3 regions of the Mesorhizobium sp. M1396 genome follow, and region 3 is predicted to be linked to each of the others. Evidence: predicted binding sites of a transcription regulator. Region 3 holds the regulator's gene; each other region holds the start of a gene.
What was found. Region 3 encodes PhoB, which activates phosphate uptake and scavenging genes when phosphate is short. Its sites were predicted from a motif close to TGTCATNNANCTGTCAT; they were not measured.
Positions count from the first base shown of each region.

Region 1: NKH02_RS09990 (YdcH family protein) is a predicted target of PhoB. The motif match lies at 1,864-1,880, and genes of this name have one in related genera.
Region 2: NKH02_RS13845 (DUF1045 domain-containing protein) is a predicted target of PhoB. The motif match lies at 1,912-1,928, and genes of this name have one in related genera.

Region 1 is NZ_JAMYLA010000012.1:29,184-35,830, reverse strand. Features, by position in the region: gene NKH02_RS10005 (transporter substrate-binding protein) at 1-572, opposite strand, end outside; gene NKH02_RS10000 (IclR family transcriptional regulator) at 694-1,482, shown strand; gene NKH02_RS09995 (YdcH family protein) at 1,506-1,709, opposite strand; gene NKH02_RS09990 (YdcH family protein) at 1,950-2,129, shown strand; gene ispG (flavodoxin-dependent (E)-4-hydroxy-3-methylbut-2-enyl-diphosphate synthase) at 2,463-3,713, shown strand; gene NKH02_RS09980 (transglycosylase SLT domain-containing protein) at 3,719-4,573, shown strand; gene NKH02_RS09975 (Stf0 family sulfotransferase) at 4,702-5,529, shown strand; gene NKH02_RS09970 (response regulator) at 5,498-6,647, opposite strand, start outside.
Region 2 is NZ_JAMYLA010000017.1:99,691-106,337, reverse strand. Features, by position in the region: gene NKH02_RS13850 (alpha-D-ribose 1-methylphosphonate 5-triphosphate diphosphatase) at 1-1,118, opposite strand, end outside; gene NKH02_RS13845 (DUF1045 domain-containing protein) at 1,165-1,872, opposite strand; gene iolB (5-deoxy-glucuronate isomerase) at 2,270-3,082, opposite strand; gene NKH02_RS13835 (DUF3329 domain-containing protein) at 3,407-3,619, opposite strand; gene iolE (myo-inosose-2 dehydratase) at 3,680-4,597, opposite strand; gene iolD (3D-(3,5/4)-trihydroxycyclohexane-1,2-dione acylhydrolase (decyclizing)) at 4,738-6,588, opposite strand; gene NKH02_RS13820 (bifunctional 5-dehydro-2-deoxygluconokinase/5-dehydro-2-deoxyphosphogluconate aldolase) at 6,622-6,647, opposite strand, start outside.
Region 3 is NZ_JAMYLA010000016.1:111,836-118,482, forward strand. Features, by position in the region: gene NKH02_RS13210 (type I secretion system permease/ATPase) at 1-1,690, opposite strand, end outside; gene eglC (endo-1,3-1,4-beta-glycanase EglC) at 1,734-3,158, opposite strand; gene phoB (phosphate regulon transcriptional regulator PhoB) at 3,896-4,585, opposite strand; gene phoU (phosphate signaling complex protein PhoU) at 4,605-5,312, opposite strand; gene pstB (phosphate ABC transporter ATP-binding protein PstB) at 5,338-6,141, opposite strand; gene pstA (phosphate ABC transporter permease PstA) at 6,138-6,647, opposite strand, start outside.

The DNA of each region.
Region 1 (6,647 bases), on a different contig from region 3:
GTATCGATCTGCATGACCTGACACTCGGGCAGCACCGAATGCACCTGCGCTTCGGCATCGACATTCTGCAGTATGGAGATGCGCGTTGCAGCGCCGCCGGCAAGCAGCTTGTCGAAAGTCTTGTTCTCGGCGGTCGGCAGGCTCAGCAGGGCAACGCCCTCGACATAATAGGGCCGGGAAAAGTTGACCAGCTGCGAGCGTTGGGCGCTCATGGTCATGAACTGGATGGTGATGTCGACCTTATTGGTGGTCACGTTCGGAATGCGCTGAGCCGGATCCTGCATGACGAATTCGACCTTGGTCGGATCGTCGAAAAGGCCCTTGGCGAGAATACGCCCCATGGTGATGTCCATGCCGACCAATTCGCCGGCATCGTTTTCGAAGTGCCAGGGTGCGTTTGTGCTGCCGGTACCGACGATCAGCTTGCCGCGATCGAGCACGGTGCGCAGCAGGCTGTCGGATGCTGCCTGGGCAGCGGCTTTCTGGGCATCGACGGTTGCCAGCACGCCGGCCGTGGCCAGCCCTGCCATTCCCAATTTCAGAAAATCACGTCTTCCGGATGTGTCGTTCACGGCGACCTCCTTTCGTGTTGTGTTCCCCTTGTGCACAGGCAAGACACGCGTCCGTGATTTTGTCTCTTACAAGGGACGAGTGTATCCTGTACAAGACAGATATTAACACCGGGAATCGACAATGCAAGATGGCAATGTTTCCGCGATTTCAGCCGGCGAGAAACTCTCGAGCTCCCGTGAAAAGGGCCTCAACCGAGTGCTCGAAATTCTGGAGTTTCTTCACACGACCCAGCGGGCGATCGGCATTGGCGACCTTGCCAAAGGGGTGAACGCACCCCGTTCGACGACCTACACGCTGGTGCGGTCGCTGGTCGACGCAGGCCTGCTGGAAATGGAAGGCGACGGCAATCGCGTCTATTTCGGCAAGAAGCTCTATCTCTATGGAATGGACTATGTGCGGGGCAACGACCTCCTCAGACGAGGGCGTCAGGAGGTCGACAATCTGTCGCGCGAGACCGGGGAGACCTCCGAACTGTGCATGCTGCAGAGCGGTCGCTACACGATCGTCCACGCGAGCCCGGGCACAAGGCCTTTCCGCATCAGCTCCGCCACCGGCTTGCAGATACCGCTGCCCTGGACGGCCTCGGGACGGCTGCTTCTGGCGGGGCTGGAGAGGGCTGAAATCGAAGCCATGGTGTCGGACGACGATCTCGTGCTGCCCGATGGTCGCAAACTGCGGCTTGACGATTTTGTCACCGACATCGCAAAGGCGCGAGTCGCCGGCTATTGCATCACCTCGGGCCTAGTCGATGCCTATACGAAATGTCTTGCCGCGCCGGTCTTTTCGGCGCCGGGCAAGGTCGAGGCGACGATGTGCCTGGTGGTCCCCATCGATACGTCCGAGGAGCGGACCGGCGAGCTCATCGGCCTGCTGCGTGATCGTGCCGCGAGACTTTCGACCGCGGCCTAGGACGCGAACGAGCGGATGCTCTCTCAGGCAATGATGTCGGGAATGATCTTGTCTTCCAGCGCCATCAGCCGGTCCTTGAGGAACAGTTTTTTCTTCTTCATGCGCTGGATCTGCAGTGGATCGCAGGCCATGGCGATCATCGCATTGATGGCCGCATCGAAATCGGCGTGCTCCTGCTTCAGCCGGGAATATTCGAGCCGGATATCAGCCTGTTCCTGATCGGACATTATCTACCGTCTGCACGTCTGCGGCGCCCAAAAATGGGCCTGATTGGGCGGGGCCGGTGGGATTTTGCAACCGGCGCGCAGCCCATATCACATTTCACATTGTCGTGGAATGCTACCACGGATCATTCGACATCGCTGCCGGAAGGTGACACACTGTCATTATGCCGTCACAGAAGCGAACCTGCGGTGGACGCGCCATGACGGCTGCAATCGAGGAAACCATGAAAGGGAGAACCAATCATGTCTCTTGCATCCCATCTTGATGAGTTGCAGCGGAAACACGGTGACATCGAACGTGAAATCGATGACGCGATGAACCATCCATCGGTCGACGACCTCGAAATCGTGAATCTCAAGCGACGCAAGCTGGCACTCAAGGACGAGATTGAAAAACTGAGAGGGAAACCGACCACGCATTGATGCCCTCCTGACATCGCCGCTCACCATCCGCGGCCTCTTTTCCCGGCGGCACCTGCCGCCGGCCTGGGGGTTTTCGATTTCCAGAGCTGGGCCATCGGCCTGAGCTGGACTTCCACCCGCTTAATTTCCGCTTCGGCCGTCGCCAGATTTCGCCAGATCATCGATCGTTTCTGGTCCTTGGCGGCGGGCCGATTCCGGCCAGTGGCGACCTGTCGCCATTGACAAGCCATCTTTGCTCATCCACCTCATGCCCGGACTTTAGCGCATCGGCCCGGGGCGTGCTCTGTGCGTCCAAGGGGACGTTCGGCGCTCCAGAGACAAAAGGCTGCCGGCATGACCGGATATTTTTCCTCTCCTTTCCCCCGCCGCACCTCGGTCGGCGTCGATGTCGGCGGCGTGGTCGTCGGCGGCGGCGCGCCCGTTGTCGTGCAGTCGATGACCAACACCGACACGGCCGATATCGACCAGACCGTTGCGCAAGTCGCGGCACTTCACCGGGCCGGCTCCGAGATCGTGCGCATCACCGTCGATCGTGACGAGAGCGCCGCCGCGGTGCCGCGCATTCATGAGCGGCTTCAGCGGCTTGGCATCAACGTGCCGCTGGTCGGCGATTTCCACTATATCGGCCACAAGCTTTTGGCCGACCATCCGGCCTGCGCCGAGGCGCTGGCCAAATATCGCATCAACCCGGGCAATGTCGGCTTCAAGGACAAGAAGGACCGGCAGTTCGCTGATATCGTCGAGATGGCGATTAGATACGACAAGCCGGTGCGCATCGGCGTCAATTGGGGTTCGCTCGATCAGGAACTGCTGACCCGGCTGATGGACGACAACCAGGCCCAGGGTTTTCCACTGACGGCGCAGGAAGTGACGCGCGAGGCGATCGTGCAGTCGGCCATCCTGTCGGCCGAGCTGGCGGAAGAGATCGGCCTCGGTCGCGAGAAAATCATCCTATCGGCCAAGGTCAGCGGCGTGCAGGATCTGATCGCCGTCTATACCGAACTCGCCACCCGCTCCGACCATGCGCTGCATCTCGGCCTCACCGAGGCCGGCATGGGTTCGAAAGGCATCGTGGCTTCGTCGGCCGCCATGGGCATCCTGCTCCAGCAAGGCATTGGCGACACCATTCGCATTTCGCTGACGCCGGAGCCGAATGGCGACCGCACGCGTGAGGTGCAGGTGTCGCAAGAATTGCTGCAGACCATGGGGTTCAGGCAGTTCGTGCCGATCGTTGCCGCATGTCCTGGCTGCGGCCGCACGACCTCCACCGTGTTCCAGGAACTCGCGCAGAACATCCAGGCGGATCTGCGCAAGAACATGCCGGTGTGGCGCGAAAAATATCCCGGCGTCGAGAACCTCAAGGTCGCGGTGATGGGTTGCATCGTCAACGGTCCGGGCGAGTCCAAGCATGCCGACATCGGCATTTCGCTGCCCGGCACTGGCGAGACGCCGACGGCGCCTGTCTTCGTCGACGGCAAGAAGGCGGCGACGCTGCGCGGGCCGTCGATCGCGGCGGATTTCGAGAAAATGGTCGCCGACTATATCGAGCAACGGTTTGGTCGCGGCAAAGCCGCGGCAGAGTAGGCCCGATGCGGCGTTTCCTCAGGGCTACGCTGGTTCTGCTTTGCGCCCTGGGTTGGTCGACGCTGGTTCAGGCTGATCCGCCGCAATCCGCCAAGCAGAGGCTTATCGACAAGGTCTGCAACCTGATCCAGGCGCATGCCGACCAGAACGGCCTGCCGAGGGATTACTTCGCCCGGCTGATCTGGAAGGAGAGCCGTTTCGATCCCGACGCCGTAAGCCCGGTCGGCGCCGAAGGCATCGCCCAGTTCATGCCCGGCACCGCCAAGATGCGCGGGCTGGCCAATTCCTTCGACATCAACCAGGCGATCCCGGCGTCGGCGAAGTATCTCGCCGAAATGAAAACCGGCTACGGCAATCTCGGTCTGGCGGCCGCCGCCTACAATGCCGGCGAAAGCCGGGTGTCGCGCTGGCTCAGCTCCGGCGGCTTCCTGCCGATGGAGACCGAAAGCTATGTCTTCGACATCATGGGCGAGCCGGCCGACAAGTTCACCGACCGGGCCTATGCCGGAAAGATCGAGCCGCTCGACGCGAAGGCGGATTTTGCCATCGCCTGCCGCAGGCTGCCGGTGATCATGTCACGGACCGTGGCGATGGCCTCTATCAACATAAAACCATGGGGCATCCAGGTGGCCGGCAACTTCCGCCGCAGTGCCGCGATCAACCAATGGCTGCGGGTAAGAAGCCGGTTCCCGGCCCTGCTCGACGGGCACGATCCGGTGGTCAGCCGGGTGCGCACGCCGATCGGCCGGCGCGGTATCTATGCGGTCAGGATCGGCGTCGACGACCGTGCCGCCGCCAATGTCATCTGCCAGAAATTGCAAAGCATCGGCGGGGCGTGCGTGGTGGTGCGCAACCGGTAGTTTCGTCCACCGCCGACAAGGTGTCTTGTCTGAGAGAGGCATTTGAAGGTGGCCGCCAAGACGTCGCATCCAGCAAGGATTTCAGCTATAGCGGCGGCCATCTTCACCCGGGGGCGGCAGCCCTACCTTTGACGACCAGCATGGGCCGCAACATGTTCGATGGATACATTATCTGCGGCACGCCGAGGACCGGAAGCACTTTGCTCTGCAAGCTTCTGGAGTCCGCGAGGACGGCCGGCACGCCCCACTCATTCTATCGGCGGCAGGACGTGTCGGAGTGGGCTGAAGAGTGGAAGCTGCCTGACCGCGACACGATGAGCGAGCTCGAATTCAATGCCGCCTATCTCAATGCGGCGATCGCTGCCGGCAAGGGTGGGACCGGCATCTTCGGCCTTCGTTTGATGCGCGAAAATCTGGATGAACTCTCGGCTATCCTCGACCAGATTTTCCCGCAGCTGCCATCCGACAGAGCGCGTCTTGAAAAGGCCTTTGGCCGCATTCTCTGCATACACCTCTCCCGGGAGGACAAGCTCGCGCAGGCTGTCTCCCTGATCAAAGCAGAGCAAACCGGGCTTTGGCATATTGCTCCTGACGGAACCGAGATCGAAAGGGTCGCACCACCGAAGGAACCCCAATATGATTTCGAGCGGATCAGACGTGAGGTCACGGAACTCGAGACCTATGATGCAGCCTGGAACATTTGGTTCGCGGAGCAAGGCATATCCCCGCTGCGGGTCGGCTATGAGCGTCTTGCCGCGAACCCGGCTGCGACATTGCTAGGCATCTGCGAAGCCCTGGGGGTCCGAGCACCCGACGCCGAGGATGTAAGCCCCGGCGTTGCAAAGCTCTCCGACGACACGAGCCTCGACTGGATGCGCCGCTATCGTCTGGACGCAGCCGTCCGACGCATCGGGCGGATGCGGGCTATGCCGTCTTCGCCACCACCGTCTCGCTGAGCCAGGTGCCGATCTTGGTGCCGAGGCGATCGGGCGAAACCGGCTTCGGCAGATAGTCGTCCATGCCCGCCTCGATGCACTTGTCGCGATCGCCCTTCAGCGCATGCGCGGTGACGCCGATGATCGGTATGTGGGTGCCCGCCGAGACCTCCATCGCCCGGATGGCGCGGGTTGCTTCGTAGCCGTTCATCTCCGGCATCGAAACGTCCATCAGGATCAGCTTGGGGCGCAGCGCCCGGTACATCTCGACCGCCGTGCGGCCGTTGCCGGCGATGCGGTAGCTGAGGCCCAGCCCATTGAGGATCTGGCCGAACACCAGTTGGTTCACGTCATTGTCCTCGGCAATGAGAATGTCGATCGGTCCGTTCGGCGTGGCCGATTCCGGCACCACCGCGACCGGCATCGCCGGGCCGCGGATGACGGTGAAGGCAGGTGCCGCCGCCGGGGGAGCCCGCACGATCGGTTCGCGGACGAACTGCGCCTTGCCGACCTGCGAGCGGGCCTTCTGCACGACCGAGATGACGGTGCCGAGCAAGATCGCGGAGCGTGCCGGCTTGGTCAGGTGCGCGGCAATGCCGAAGTCGATGATCATCTTACCGAAATCGACCTGGTCGACCGAGGTCAGCAACACCACCGGGATGGAGGACAGCCTACTGTCGGAGGCAATGGCCCTGGCGACGTCGGCCCCGTTCATGCCCGGCATCTGGTAGTCGAGGATGATGCAGTCGACGGCGGCGCCGAGCTGAAAGGCGCGATCGAGGAAGGCCAGGCCCACGGCGCCGCTTTCGGCGGCGGCACAATCGAAGCTCCAGCTTCTGAGCTGTTCGAGCAGGATTTCGCGGTTGACCGGATTGTCGTCGATGACCAGCACACGCGCGCCGGTGACGTCGACCGGCACGATCTCGTCGCGAGCCGCGGCCTGATGCGCCGGCAGCGGCACCGCGAACCAGAACACCGAGCCGCGGCCGATCTCGCTCTCGACGCCGATCTTGCCCGCCATCAGGTCGACGAGGCGGGCGGCGATGGCGAGGCCAAGACCGGTGCCCTCGTGGCGGCGGGTCGACGAACCGTCGACCTGGGCGAATTTCTCGAACACGTTCTGCAGCTTCTCGGCCGGT
Region 2 (6,647 bases), on a different contig from region 3:
ACGACCGGAACATGGTCGTCGACGCGCACGCGCACCAGATCAGCGCGGCGGCCCTGCTCGATGACGCCACGGTCGGTCAGGCCAATCGCTTCGGCTGGGTTCTTCGAGACCATCGCCACCGCCTGCGGCAACGAAATGCCGTCGACGACGTCGCCGAGGAAGAATGCCGACTGGATCAGGCTGAAGGGGATATAGTCGGACGACAGGATGTCGAGCAGGCCGTCGCTGGCCAGCGTACGGGCCGAGACATTGCCCGAATGCGAGGCGCCGCGCATGACGTTGGGCGCTCCCATCAGCACGCCGAGGCCAGCCCCTTTCGAGGCCCTCGCGGCCTCCTCCGTTGTCGGGAACTCGGCGACGCGCACGCCCTGTTCTATCGCCTCGCCGACATGGCCAAGGGTGGCGTCGTCATGGCTGGCCAGCACGATGCCGCGCTCATGGCAGGCGGCGGCGATCACCGCCCGGTTCGGTACCGAATTGCGCGCCGATTCTCCCATCCGCTTTTCGCAGAACAGTTTGAAGTCGCGATCGGTCAGCTTCAGCTTGCGCTGGTAATAGTAGGCATAGGTCTCGAGGTTGACGAACTGGCGCTGGCCGGGCGCATGATCCATCAGCGATGCCAGCTTGACCCGCTCGTCGCCATCGAAATTGGCGAATGCCTTGAGGCAGTCCGGCGCCGAAACCTCGCAGCGCAGATGGATGAAGTGGTCGGCCCGCAGACGGTCCTGCTGCACACTGTCCTCGATCGCGTCGGCCAATTTGCGGATGTCGGTCGATGTCAGGTCGGCGTCCTCGTCCATGCCGACGCGCAGGGCGTCGAGCACTGTGGTGATGCCGGCGGTCGCCACTTGCGCGTCATGGGCGAGCACGGCGGCGATCGGGTTCCAGCGCACCTTCGGCCGCGGCGCGTAGTGGCCTTCGAGATGATCCGTATGGAGTTCGACCAGCCCGGGAATGATGTAGTCGCCGCCCATATCCTCGCCGGCCATGCTCCCACTGGTATGGCAGGCGCCGGCGTCGATGCCGGCGATAAAGCCGTCGCGCAGCACCAGCGAACCCTCGACGATCTCGTCGGCAAGCACGATGCGGGCGTTGTGGAGAACAGTCTCGACGGTCATTTCAGGCAGTCCTTGGTTAGTCCAGCTGGGGTTGTTCGGCGGGTGCTCAGGCGGTTCTTCTGGCCGGGCGGCGCCCGAGCACGTGATGTGAGAGCACCATGAACGGTGCGCCCGGTTCGGTTTCGACAAACAGCGTCAGCGCATCCACCAGCACCGGCTGTCGCAGAATGTCCGCGAACAGACTATCGATTGCTGCGCGCAAACGAGGGCTTTCCTGTGACGTCGCCCGGCCGGACAGCGTCATGTGAAAGCGAAAGGTCTCGAAGACATAGGGGTAGCCCCATCGGCAAAGATTGCGGAACTCGGCCGGCTTCAGCGAATCCGGGCCGCGCCGCTCGATCTCGGATTCGGTCAGCGGAGCGCGAAAGCGATCGAAATCGCGCACCACGTCATCGGCGAAGCGGTTGAGCAGAGGCAGCGGTCCTTCCGGCACCAATGCGAAGAAGCCGTCGATCTGGCTGACGACGAGACGCGGGATGGTCGCCATCGGCGTCGCCTCGGCGAAATGGTCGAGTGCGGCGCGCAGCGAGGCTTCCGTCTCGTTGGCGGCCAGGCGGAACGGCGCCTTCAGCGTCGCGTGAAAACCATAGCGGCGCGCCGAAGCGGTGTGAAAAGCGACTTCCGCCGCCGACAGGTCGGCCACCGCCTCGACCGGCCTTGTCGCGGCACCAAACGGGTCGCGACCGAGCCAGTTGGCGGCGATCCGCGCCAGTGGCTCGTCCTGCCGGGGGGTGAAATAGATGGCGTAGCGCATTAGGAAGCCTCGTCAGTCCCGTTGCCATAGGTGATTTCCATGACGGATTGACGAAGCTTTGAAGGGTTTTCGAAGGCAAATCGACCCAGCCGTGTCCTTAGCCGACATTTTTCTCGGGCTGGACCAATTTTCCAGACGTCGGCGCTGCCCCTCACCTGCCTGCCGGCATCCTCTCCCCGTATAGTGACGGGGAGAGGGGCGCTGTCGTCGATGGTTTCGCCAATCATCATCGTAGCAAGAAGAAATGCCGAGGTTGTGGCCAGCCTCCTTCTCCCCGTCCCTATACGGGGAGAAGTGCCCGGCAGGGCGATGAGGGGCGGCGCCGACTTTCGACAATGGGTTGGTTTCCAAGAATGGGGAGCTGTCTTTGTCTGAAGCCATTCTATTGGAGGAGCAATCAGGCCTTCATCAGCCATTCGTGCTCGGGCGCGTTGTGGAATTTCCACGTCCGCTTCGGCCCGGCCATCACGTTGAGATAGTAGAGGTCGTAGCCGTGGCAGGCGGCGCAGGGGTGGTAGCCCTTGGGCACCAGCACGACATCGCCATCCTCGATCGCCATCGCTTCGTCGAGCGCGCGATGACCATTCTGGTCGGCGTCGGTGTAGACGCGCTGAAAGGCAAAGCCCTGCGGCGGGTTGAGCCGGTGATAGTAGGTTTCCTCGAGATAGGATTCATCAGGCAGATTGTCCTGGTCATGCTTGTGCGGCGGATAGCTCGACGTATGGCCGCCGGGCGTGATGACCTCGACCACCAGCAACGAATCGGCCGGCTTGCCCTCCGGCAATATGTTGGTCACGTAGCGCGTGTTGGTGCCCTTGCCGCGCACCTCCTGGCCGACATCGTCCGGTGCGATGACCCGCACCGGCAGGCCGCCGCCAAGGCCCGGCGCCGAGCAGACCGCGAGTTCCAGGTCGGTATCCGCGGTTACCGACCAGTCGGAGCCCTCAGGCACATACACCGACCACGGCTTGCCTTCGAAGGGCGACATGCGCTCGCCGAGCAGGCCGAGTTCCTTGCCGCCGGCTCTCGCATTGCCCTTGCCGGTGACGAACACCAGGCAGACTTCGCGATCATCCGTCTTCCCGAACGCGCTCTCGCCCGGCTTCAGCCGATGCAGGTCGAAACCAACATAGGTCCAGCCCGCGATTTGCGGCGTCACATGAGCGACGCGGCCATGGCCCTTGTCGGCCTTCACCAACAGCTTCGACATTGTGTCTCTCCTATCGCAAATCTTCGAGAATTGGCCGAAGTCTCCCAACTTCGTCATCCTAGGGCGTAGCAGGAGCGAAGCTCCGTCGCGAAGACCCTAGGATCCATGCCGCAACCTCGGTCCAAGAGCGCAGCGAAGCGGAATTTTGCACCGAAGCGGCTGTTTTGACATCACGGCAGGGATCCCGGGGTCTGCGCAGCGTCGCTTCGCTCCTTGCTTCGCCCCAGGATGACGAAGCGAGGAGCGTTTCAGCCAATCTCCAACGCATGCGACCTGTCATGCGCGCAGTGCCCGACCCGTTAGCCTTCTGCGTCATAGGCCGCTTTACTCCTTCGGCTCGACCGGAGGCTTGGCCTCATCGGCCGGCTTGTAGAGATAGAAGAACTGCCAGACCGCGTAGCCGGCGAAGCCGAGGGCAAGCACGCCCCAGAACGGCGTGCCGGTTGCGAATTCGATGATCGACCAGACGACGCAGACCGCGACGACGGCGACACGCCGCCACAAAGGCCGGAAGAAGGGGTGTTCGTAATCTTTCATCGGGCCAATCTACAGCAATCGGCTTTGCCGGGAACCCATCGCACATACGGCCTCCCTTGATCAGACATTGGGAAAGCCTTGCGTCTCGACCGTGTAGCCGGCGGCGGTCATCACGCGCATCAATTCCTTGTAGCCGACCTGAGCCATCCTGAGCGGCGGGTTCTTCTTCGGATCCTGCTCGGCCTCGACCACGAACCAGCCCTCATAGCCATGGTCGGCAAAGCGCTGCACGATGGCGCCGAAATCCAGCGAGCCGTCGCCCGGCACCGTGAAGGCACCCAGCGCCACCGCGTCGAGGAAGGACTGTTTCGTGCGGTCGAGTTTGTCGATCACGCCCATGCGCACATCCTTCACATGCACATGGTTGATGCGCTTATGATGGTTGTCGATGGCGCGCAGCACGTCGCCGCCGGCGAATGCCAGGTGGCCGGCGTCGAGCAGCAGCGGAATGCCGGCTCCGGAATAGCGCATGAAGGCATCGAGTTCCGGCTCGGTCTCGACCACGGCCGCCATATGGTGGTGGTAGGACAGCGGCATGCCCTGTTCGGCGCACCATTCGCCGAAATCGGTCAGGCGCCTAGCATAGGCCTTCATCTCGTCATCCGACAGCTTCGGCTTGGTGGCCAGCGGCTTGGAGCGGTCGCCCTGGATCGAGCGACCGACCTCGCCATAGACAATGCAAGGCGCGTTCACCGCCTTGAACAGGTCGATCATAGGCTGGATGCGATCCTTGTTGTCGGCCATCTCGTCATCGACCAGCGTGCCGGAGAACCAGCCGCCGCACAGCGTCACGTCGGCTGCCTTGAGGATCGGCAGCATGACATCGGGGTCATTGGGAAAACGCCGGCCCATTTCCATGCCGGTGAAACCGGCCGAGCGCGACTGGCGCAGACATTCTTCCAGCGACACGTCATCGCTGAGTTCCGCAAGATCGTCGTTCCACCACGCAATGGGGGACATGCCCAGTTTGGCTTTCAAGTCGTCGCTCCGGTCCTTGTTCACCCTCCCCCTTGTGGGGAGGGTCGCTGCGAAGCAGCGGGGGTGCGGCGCCGGCCCCCCACCCGGACCTTCGGTCCGACCTTCCCACAAGGGGGAGGTAGGGGCTTGGCCGCGTTACATCAATCGCCGATTGTCTGCATCTGCCGCTTCTCATCATAGGCCTTGCGCGCCGCGTTAACCTGCGGCCGTGCCGACACTTCCGGCACCGCCACATCCCACCAATGGCCTCCGGCATCGGTGGAAACCAGCGGGTCGGTGTCGATGACCAGCACGGTGGTGCGGCTGTTTGTCTTCGCCTTCTCCAGCGCGTTTTCCAGCCCGGCAATCGACGGTACTTTCTCCGCTACAGCGCCCATGCTCGCGGCATGCGCGGCGAAGTCGATATCGGGCAGAACTTCGTGGCGCGAGTCCTTCAGGAGATTGTTGAAGTTGGCGCCACCGGTCGCCATCTGCAGCCGGTTGATGCAGCCATAGCCTCTGTTGTCGAGCAGCACGATGGTGAGCTTGAGGCCGAGCATCACCGAGGTGGCGATCTCGGAATTCAGCATCAGATAGGAGCCGTCGCCGATCATGACGACCACCTCCTCGTCGGGCTTGGCCATCTTCGTGCCGAGCCCGCCGGCGATCTCGTAGCCCATGGTCGAGAAGCCGTATTCGGCGTGATAGGAGCCAGGCGCGCCAGCCTGCCAGAGCTTGTGCAACTCGCCCGGCAGGCCGCCGGCGGCATGCAGCAGCGTCACGCCGGAGCCCATCGCGCGCTGCACGGCACCGATCACTTGTGCGTCCGACGGATAGGCGGCATTGGTCGACGCGGTCACCTTGGCCGCCTCGGCCTGCCAGGCTGTCTTTCCGGTGGCCGCATTGTCGGTCCAGGTGGAAGGTGCCTTCCAATCTTTAAGCGCTGCACCCAGTTCGGCCAGACCCTCGGCTGCGTCAGTGACCAACGGCAGCGCGCGGTGTTTGCCGGCGTCGAAAGGCTGCACGTTGAGCCCGATGATGGTCTTGCCGGAGTTCTTGAACAGCGCCCACGAGCCGGTTGTGAAATCCTGCAGGCGCGTGCCGATGGCAATCACGACATCGGCTTCCTCGGCCAGCCGGTTGGCGGCCGAGGTGCCGGTGACGCCGACCGCCGCCATGTTGAGCGGATGGTCGTCCGGCAGCGAGGATTTGCCGCCTTGCGTCTCGCAGACGGGGATGCCGGCGTTTTCCACGAATTTCGCCAGCTCGTTCGAGGCCTGGGAATAGAGGACGCCACCACCGGCGATCACCAGCGGCTTTTTTGCTCCCTTGAGCGCGGCGACAGCCGCCGCAAGCTCATGACGGTCCGGGCGCGGCCGGCGCTGATGCCAGACCCGCTCGGCGAAAAAACTCTCGGGATAATCATAGGCCTCGGCCTGGACGTCCTGGCACAGCGACAGCGTCACCGGGCCGCATTCGGCCGGATCGGTCAGCACCTGCATGGCACGGCTCAGCGCCGGAATGATCTGCTCCGGCCGGGTGATGCGGTCGAAATAGCGCGACACCGGACGGAAGCAGTCATTGACCGTCGCCGTGCCGTCGGAAAAGTCCTCGGCCTGCTGCAGCACCGGATCCGGGATGCGGTTGGCAAAGACATCGCCGGGGAGAAACAGGACGGGCAACCTGTTTACATGGGCGAGCGCCGCCGCCGTCACCATGTTGAGCGCGCCCGGACCGATCGAAGAGGTCGCCGCCATGAAACGGCGGCGGAAATTGGCCTTGGCATAGGCGATCGCCGCATGCGCCATCGCCTGCTCGTTGTGGGCGCGGAAGGTCGGCAGTTCGTCGCGCACCTGATAAAGCGCCTCGCCGATGCCGGCGACATTGCCATGACCGAAGATCGCCCAGACGCCGCCGAAGATCGGCATGGTCTTGCCGTCGATCTCGGTCATCTGCTTGCTGAGAAAGCGGGTCAGCGCCTGCGCCATCGTCAGGCGGATTGTCTTGCTCATGGTGTCTCCTCCGCAGTCGTTATGCCGCGCTTCTTATGCCGCCTTGCGGCCGCGCGCGG
Region 3 (6,647 bases):
TGTCGCGCTGTGGGGGAAGGCCGTTACCGGCAATCGACCGCCGCAATACGTCGCCGCTTGGACCGAAGGCTTCGATCACTCCACCGCGCAGAAGCATCACGCGGTCGCAGGCCGCGGCGATCGAGGGACGGTGCGTTATCAGGATTGTCGTAACGCCCGCCGCTTTCGCGGCGGCAAGCGCCCCTTCAAGCGCCGCTTCGCCGCTGCCATCGAGATGGGTACTGGGCTCGTCCAGAACCAGAATACGCGGATTGCCGTAGAAGGCGCGCGCCAGCCCGATCCTTTGGCGTACGCCGCCCGACAGTGTTCTGTCCGACGGACCTATTCTGGTCTGATAGCCGTCTCGCTGCTCCAATATCAGCTCATGCGCCTGGGCATTCTTTGCCGCTTCGACGATCGAGGTGTCACTTGCATCGGGTTCAAAGCGGGCGACATTTTCCGCGATCGATCCGGGAAAGAGTTCCACCTCCTGAGCGAGGTATCCGATATGACGGCCAAGCTGCTTCTCGTTCCAGGTTCTGAGGTCGGCGCCGTTGATCCTGACGCAGCCGCTAGTCGCTTGGATCGCACCGACAAGCAATCTTGCCAGGGTGGACTTGCCGGCTCCGCTTGGACCTATTATCGCAACCGCTTCGCCGGCGCCGATGTGGAAGTTCAGTCTCTTGATGATGGGTTCGGTGCCGGGCGTGGCGTTCGGCGCGACAAAGATCAGGTCCTGCACGACGATTTCGCCCGACGGATCCGGCAATGTCAGTTTTTGCGTTTGTGCCGGATGGGCGGAAAGCGCCTTGTCCAACCGCTTCCACGATCGTCTGGCGTCGACGATCTGGCGCCATGAACCGATCAGTTGGTCGAGCGGCTGCAGCGCGCGGGACGACACCAGGGAAGACGCGAAGATCATCCCGGCCGTCATCTTCCCTTGCAGCACGAGCCATGCTCCGACACCCAGTATCGCCAGCTGAAGCATCATGCGTACGGCTCGCGACGTTCCGCTGAAAATCGCGTTGGCCATGGACGAACGGTCATGAAGAATTAGCGCCTCCGCCACGTGCCTACCCCAGACGCGCGTGGCGTTTTGGACCATGCCCATGGCGAGCAGCGTCTCCGCGTTGCGGGCAAAGGCCTGCTCCGACAGGCTGGCGACAGCCGAACGTTCCGCGGACAAAGCGTCGTTCCTGCCGACGGCAAGCTGATTTGCCACGACCAGCGCAAGCAACATCGCAACTCCTGTCAGCGTAAGCCAAAACAGAAAAGGATGGATGAGGTACAGCAGGGCGAGGAAGAACGGAGCGAACGGCAGGTCGAACAAGACCGCCGCGCCGCGTGACCTGATGAAGGCGCATACCGAGGCAAGGTCGCGCAGTGGAGACGGAGCTGCGCCGCCGGCGTACTTAGCCTCAAGCGAGACGGCGAATGTCCTCGCGCCCAATCTGTTGTCGACCGTGGCTGCAACGCGCTGTGTGTAAACGGAGCGGACCGTATCGAGGAGACCGAGAAAGGCGAGCGCGAGAACCGCGATAGCAGAGAGGTAGAAAAGCGTCTCGACGCTGGAGGACAGCAGGACGCGGTCATAGACCTGCAAGAGATAGAGGGGGATCACCAATAGCAGGATGTTGATGAGGAACGAGAAAGCACCGACATCTACGATGGCGCGCCTCAAGACTGCCCGCAGGCCAGACTGTGCAATCATTCCCGCGCTCCAACGGCTCATGGCCCCAACGTGAGGGCGTCGCTTAGACCGAATGGTCGGGCGCGATGTCCAAGGGGTGGTGCTGCAGGTCGTCCAGCGTATAGGCGCGGATGTAGTCGATTTTCATCTCCGCCGGCGTCGCCAGATGGTCAGGAGGCTGGCCGGCAATGCCGCCCACCGCGAGATTTGCCAATATGTACATGGGGTCGTGCATGTCGGACGGCGTTGCCGCTTGGGCGACCTTTACACCATCGTAGGTCCAGACAAGCTCATCCTTCGTCCAGAGCAGGCCATAGGTGTGGAAACCGTCGGTGTCCGCAACATTCACCGTGGACGAAACCTTCGTGTGCGCTCCCGTCTCATTGGTATGCGCCGTCATGTAGAGCGTGTTCAGATCCTGGCCGCGCGTTTCGACAACGTCCAGCTCCGGCGGCCACGATCCGTCTTCCGGAAGCAGCCAGAAGGCCGGCCATGCTCCGGCTGTTTCGGGCAGGTCCGCCCGCATTTCGAAATAGCCATAGGTTTGCGCGAAGGTGTCGTGCGTCGTCAGGATCCCCGAGGTGTATTCATAATTGTTGATCAGAGGCTTGATGTCCTCCGGCGCCTGCGCCGCGGTGATGGTGAGGACGCCGTTTTCAACGCTGAACGGGTGGACGGAACTCGTCGGGCCATAATTGGCGTCGACATACCATTGCAGTTCGCCATTGCCGCTCAATGTGCTGCCGTTCGGCGCTCCCCACCAGAAATTGGAATTCCAGGTGCCGTCCTGTCCGTTCCGAAGGCTCAGCGTGTTAAATTCGTCGGAGAAGGACAGCGTCATTCCGGACTTGTCTATCGGCAGCTCGAACTGGGTGGGCTGCAACTTGTCGATGGTCGTATTCTTGAACACCAGGATCTCGTCGGATCCGAGGTTCAGCATCACGTTCGATTCCACCTGAACCATCTGTGAACGGACGGCATCGAACGAAGTGAAGTCATAGCCGTTAAGGCGGACCGTATCGGTCGCACCGAAATCGAAGATAAGATCACTTCCATTTCCTTTAGAGATGGCGAAAGTGTCGGCGCCGTCTCCGCCGATCAGGACATCGTCGCCCTTGCCGCCATCCAGCGTCTGACGACCCGACCCGCCCTTGATGATGTTGTCCAACGCATTTCCGAACGCATATCGATTGGCGCCAGTAACGACGAGGTTCTCGAAATTGTCGGGGAGCTTGTAGCTCATCCATGTGTCGATCGTGTCGATTCCTGCCCCAGGATCCTCGACCACCTTATTGTTGGTGGAATAGAGGTGATAGTAGTCGTCGCCGGCGCCACCGTAGATCGTGACCTTGACGCCGGTGTCTCCCCAGAAGGAGTCGTTGCCGGAGGTGCCATGCAGTTCCGGTCCAGACCCAGTGGCCGAGAACCAATGAGTGGAAGCGCCGGTGTAGGGAAGAGGGACGCCTTTGGCGTTTACGACGGTGCTCATCAGAAATCCTTCCTCATGGTATTCGACCTGGTGAAATCATTCGATACGAGTCCCAGCGACTGCTTCCCAAGCAACGTTGCAACGGATGAAATAGTTCCAGGGAATCGTCATCCGATCCGAGATAATATTGACCATTCGGCGCACATACACTGAATAAAGAGAAGGAATCCGTCCTCCGTCAAAAATGTAATTTTAATAAAATTCTATATTTATGTGAAAGTCGCGTGCTTTGACGGATATAGATACATGCATTAGTTCAAACCTCGCTAGAAGGAGCACGATTTGGAGGGCAGAGTTTTACGGGCAAAATGGCGATTATGACCGACTAATCGCGAACCGTTCTTCCCGCGGCCAGCCGGACACAACAGCAGTTTGAGAGATCGCAGAGCAATCGAGTTGTGAAGGGACCGACCAGTTAGCCACGCACAATCAATTCCAGCATGGCTCACTCCGCTGCGGACGTTTCGCTGCGACCGGGCAACGAGCGCGAAGGGTCGGTTAAAGATTTCAATCCCGCCTGCTTGAATGTCCGCCACCGCATTTTGGATGCCAGAAGCCGCCTGTCGCCTTGGCCCAAATGCGGTCATTCGAAAACTGATGGGATGACCGCATTTGGGCGCCACATGCTCGTTCTCCACCGATGAGACGAATGCAACATTCCACCCTTCGCGGCCGTTGGCGACCGCCTGCTGACCGAGTTTGAACCTGGGTTCCGATTTATCGGGATGGGATGGGAATTAATCTTCCCTGATCGCGTAGCCTGCACCTCGAATGGTGCGGATGACGTCGGGCATGCGGCCGTTGTTGACCGCCTTGCGCAGCCGGCCGACATGCACGTCCACCGTGCGTTCGTCGATGTAGATCGTCTCACCCCAGACATTGTCGAGCAGCTGGCTGCGCGAGAACACGCGGCCGGGATGGCGCATCATGAATTCGAGCAGGCGGAATTCGGTCGGCCCGAGCCGGATCTCGCTCTTCTTGCGATAGACCCGATGCGATTCTCGATCGAGCACGATGTCGCCGACCTTCAGCACGCTGGACAGCACTTCCGGCTTGGCACGGCGCAGCAGCGCCTTGACCCTGGCCATGAACTCCGGCGTCGAGAAAGGCTTGACCAGATAGTCGTCGGCGCCGGTCGAGAGGCCGCGCACGCGGTCGCTCTCCTCGCCGCGCGCGGTCAGCATGATGATCGGCAGCCGCTCGGTCTCGGGGCGCATTCGCAGGCGTCGGCAGAGTTCGATGCCGGAAACCGCCGGCACCATCCAGTCGAGCACCAGAAGGTCAGGCACGTTCTCCTGCAGCCGGATCTCGGCCTCGTCGCCGCGCGTCACCACCTCGACCTGATAGCCCTCGGACTCCAGATTATAACGGAGCAGCACGCCTAGCGGCTCCTCGTCCTCCACCACCATGATGCGTGGCGCGATCATCGGCTGGTCACCCCTGTCGTCATGCCGCCGGCGCGGACATTGTCGTCTCGTCCTGCTTCGGACGATTGGCCGGCAGCTGCGTGCCGGTCAAAACATAATAGGCATTTTCCGCGATGTTGGTGACGTGGTCGCCGATGCGCTCGAGATTCTTGGCGCAGAACAAAAGATGCGTGCACGCGGTGATGTTGCGCGGGTCTTCCATCATATAGGTGAGAAGTTCGCGGAACACGGAGGTGTATTTGACGTCGATGCGTTCGTCGTCGGCACGCAGTTTCGCCAGCGCGGCGGCGTCACGCGCCGCATATTCCTCGATGACGCCCTGCACCTGGATCAGCACCAGTTGTGCCATTCCATCGATCGAGTGCGAAAGGTCGCGCGGCGTAACGCTGAGGCCGACAGTGCCGACGCGCTTGGCGATGTTCTTGGCAAGGTCGCCGATGCGTTCGAGATCGCCGGCCATGCGGATCGAACCGACGACATGGCGCAGATCGTCGGCCATCGGCTGCCGCTTGGCGATCAGCGTGATGGCGCGGTCGTCGAGCTCCCGCTGGCGCGCGTCCATGATCGCGTCGTCGGAGACGACGCGCTGTGCCAAGGCGTTGTCGGAATTCAACAGCGCCTTGGTCGCACCGCCGACCATCGAGCTGGCGAGATCGCCCATGTCGCTGATCAGCTTGCTGATCTGACCGAGATCCTCGTCGAAAGAAGCGACTGTGTGTTCGCTCATGATCCTGTTCCTCGTATGCCTGAGCTCAGCCGAAGCGGCCGGTGATGTAGTCCTGCGTGCGCTTCTCGCGGGGCGACGTGAAGATCTTCTCGGTGCGGTCGAACTCGACCAGCTCGCCCAGATACATGAAGGCCGTCTGCTTCGACACGCGCGCCGCCTGCTGCATGTTGTGGGTGACGATGACGATCGTGTAGTCGGCTTGCAACTCGTCGATCAGCTCCTCGATCTTGGCGGTTGACAGCGGATCGAGCGCCGAGGCGGGCTCGTCGAGCAGGATGACTTCCGGCTTCACCGCCACGGTACGGGCGATGCAGAGCCGCTGCTGCTGGCCGCCTGAGAGGCTGAGGCCGCTGGCGTCGAGCTTGTCCTTGACCTCGGTCCAGAGTGCCGCGCGCTTCAGCGCCTGCTCGACGCGGCCGTCCATCTCGGACTTGCTCAGCTTCTCGTAGAGCCTGATGCCGAAAGCGATGTTTTCATAGATCGACATCGGAAATGGCGTCGGCTTCTGGAACACCATGCCGATCTTGGTGCGCAGCAGGTTGAGGTCCTGCGAGCGGTCAAGAACGTTCTGGCCGTCGAGCAGCACCTGACCTTCGGCGGTCTGCCTGGGATAAAGCTCATAGATGCGGTTGAAGACGCGCAGCAGCGTCGACTTCCCGCAGCCCGAAGGCCCTATGAAAGCGGTGACGCTGCGCTCCGGCAAGGACAGCGTGATGTCCTTCAGCGCCTTCGACTGGCCGTAGTAGAAGTTGAGGTTCTTGACCTCGATCTTGGCCTTGGCGGTGGCCTCGGCGGCGATCGTCATGTCTGGAGACAACATCTGGCTCATTTGTCCTCTCTGCGTCCGGTCAGGCTGCGCGCAACGATGCTGAGCGCGAGAACCGTCAATGTGATGATAAGTGCGCCGGTCCAGGCCAGTTGCTGCCATTCCTCGTAAGGGCTGAGAGCGAACTGGAAGATGGTGACAGGCAGGCTGGCCATCGGCGCGTTGAGATTGCTCGACCAGAACTGGTTGTTCAGCGCCGTGAAGAGTAGTGGTGCAGTCTCGCCGGAGATACGGGCGATCGACAGCAATATGCCAGTGACAATGCCGGAAAGCGCGGCGCGGTAGGCGACCGACTTGATGACCACCCAGCGCGGCGCGCCGATCGCGGTGCCGGCTTCGCGCAGGGCGTTCGGCACCAAATTGAGCATGTCTTCGGTGGTGCGCACCACAACCGGAATGACGAGGATGGCGAGCGCGACAGCACCGGCGATTGCCGAGAAATGCCCCATCGGCCGCACCATCAGTTCGTAGACGAACAGGCCGATGATGATCGACGGCGCCGACAGCAG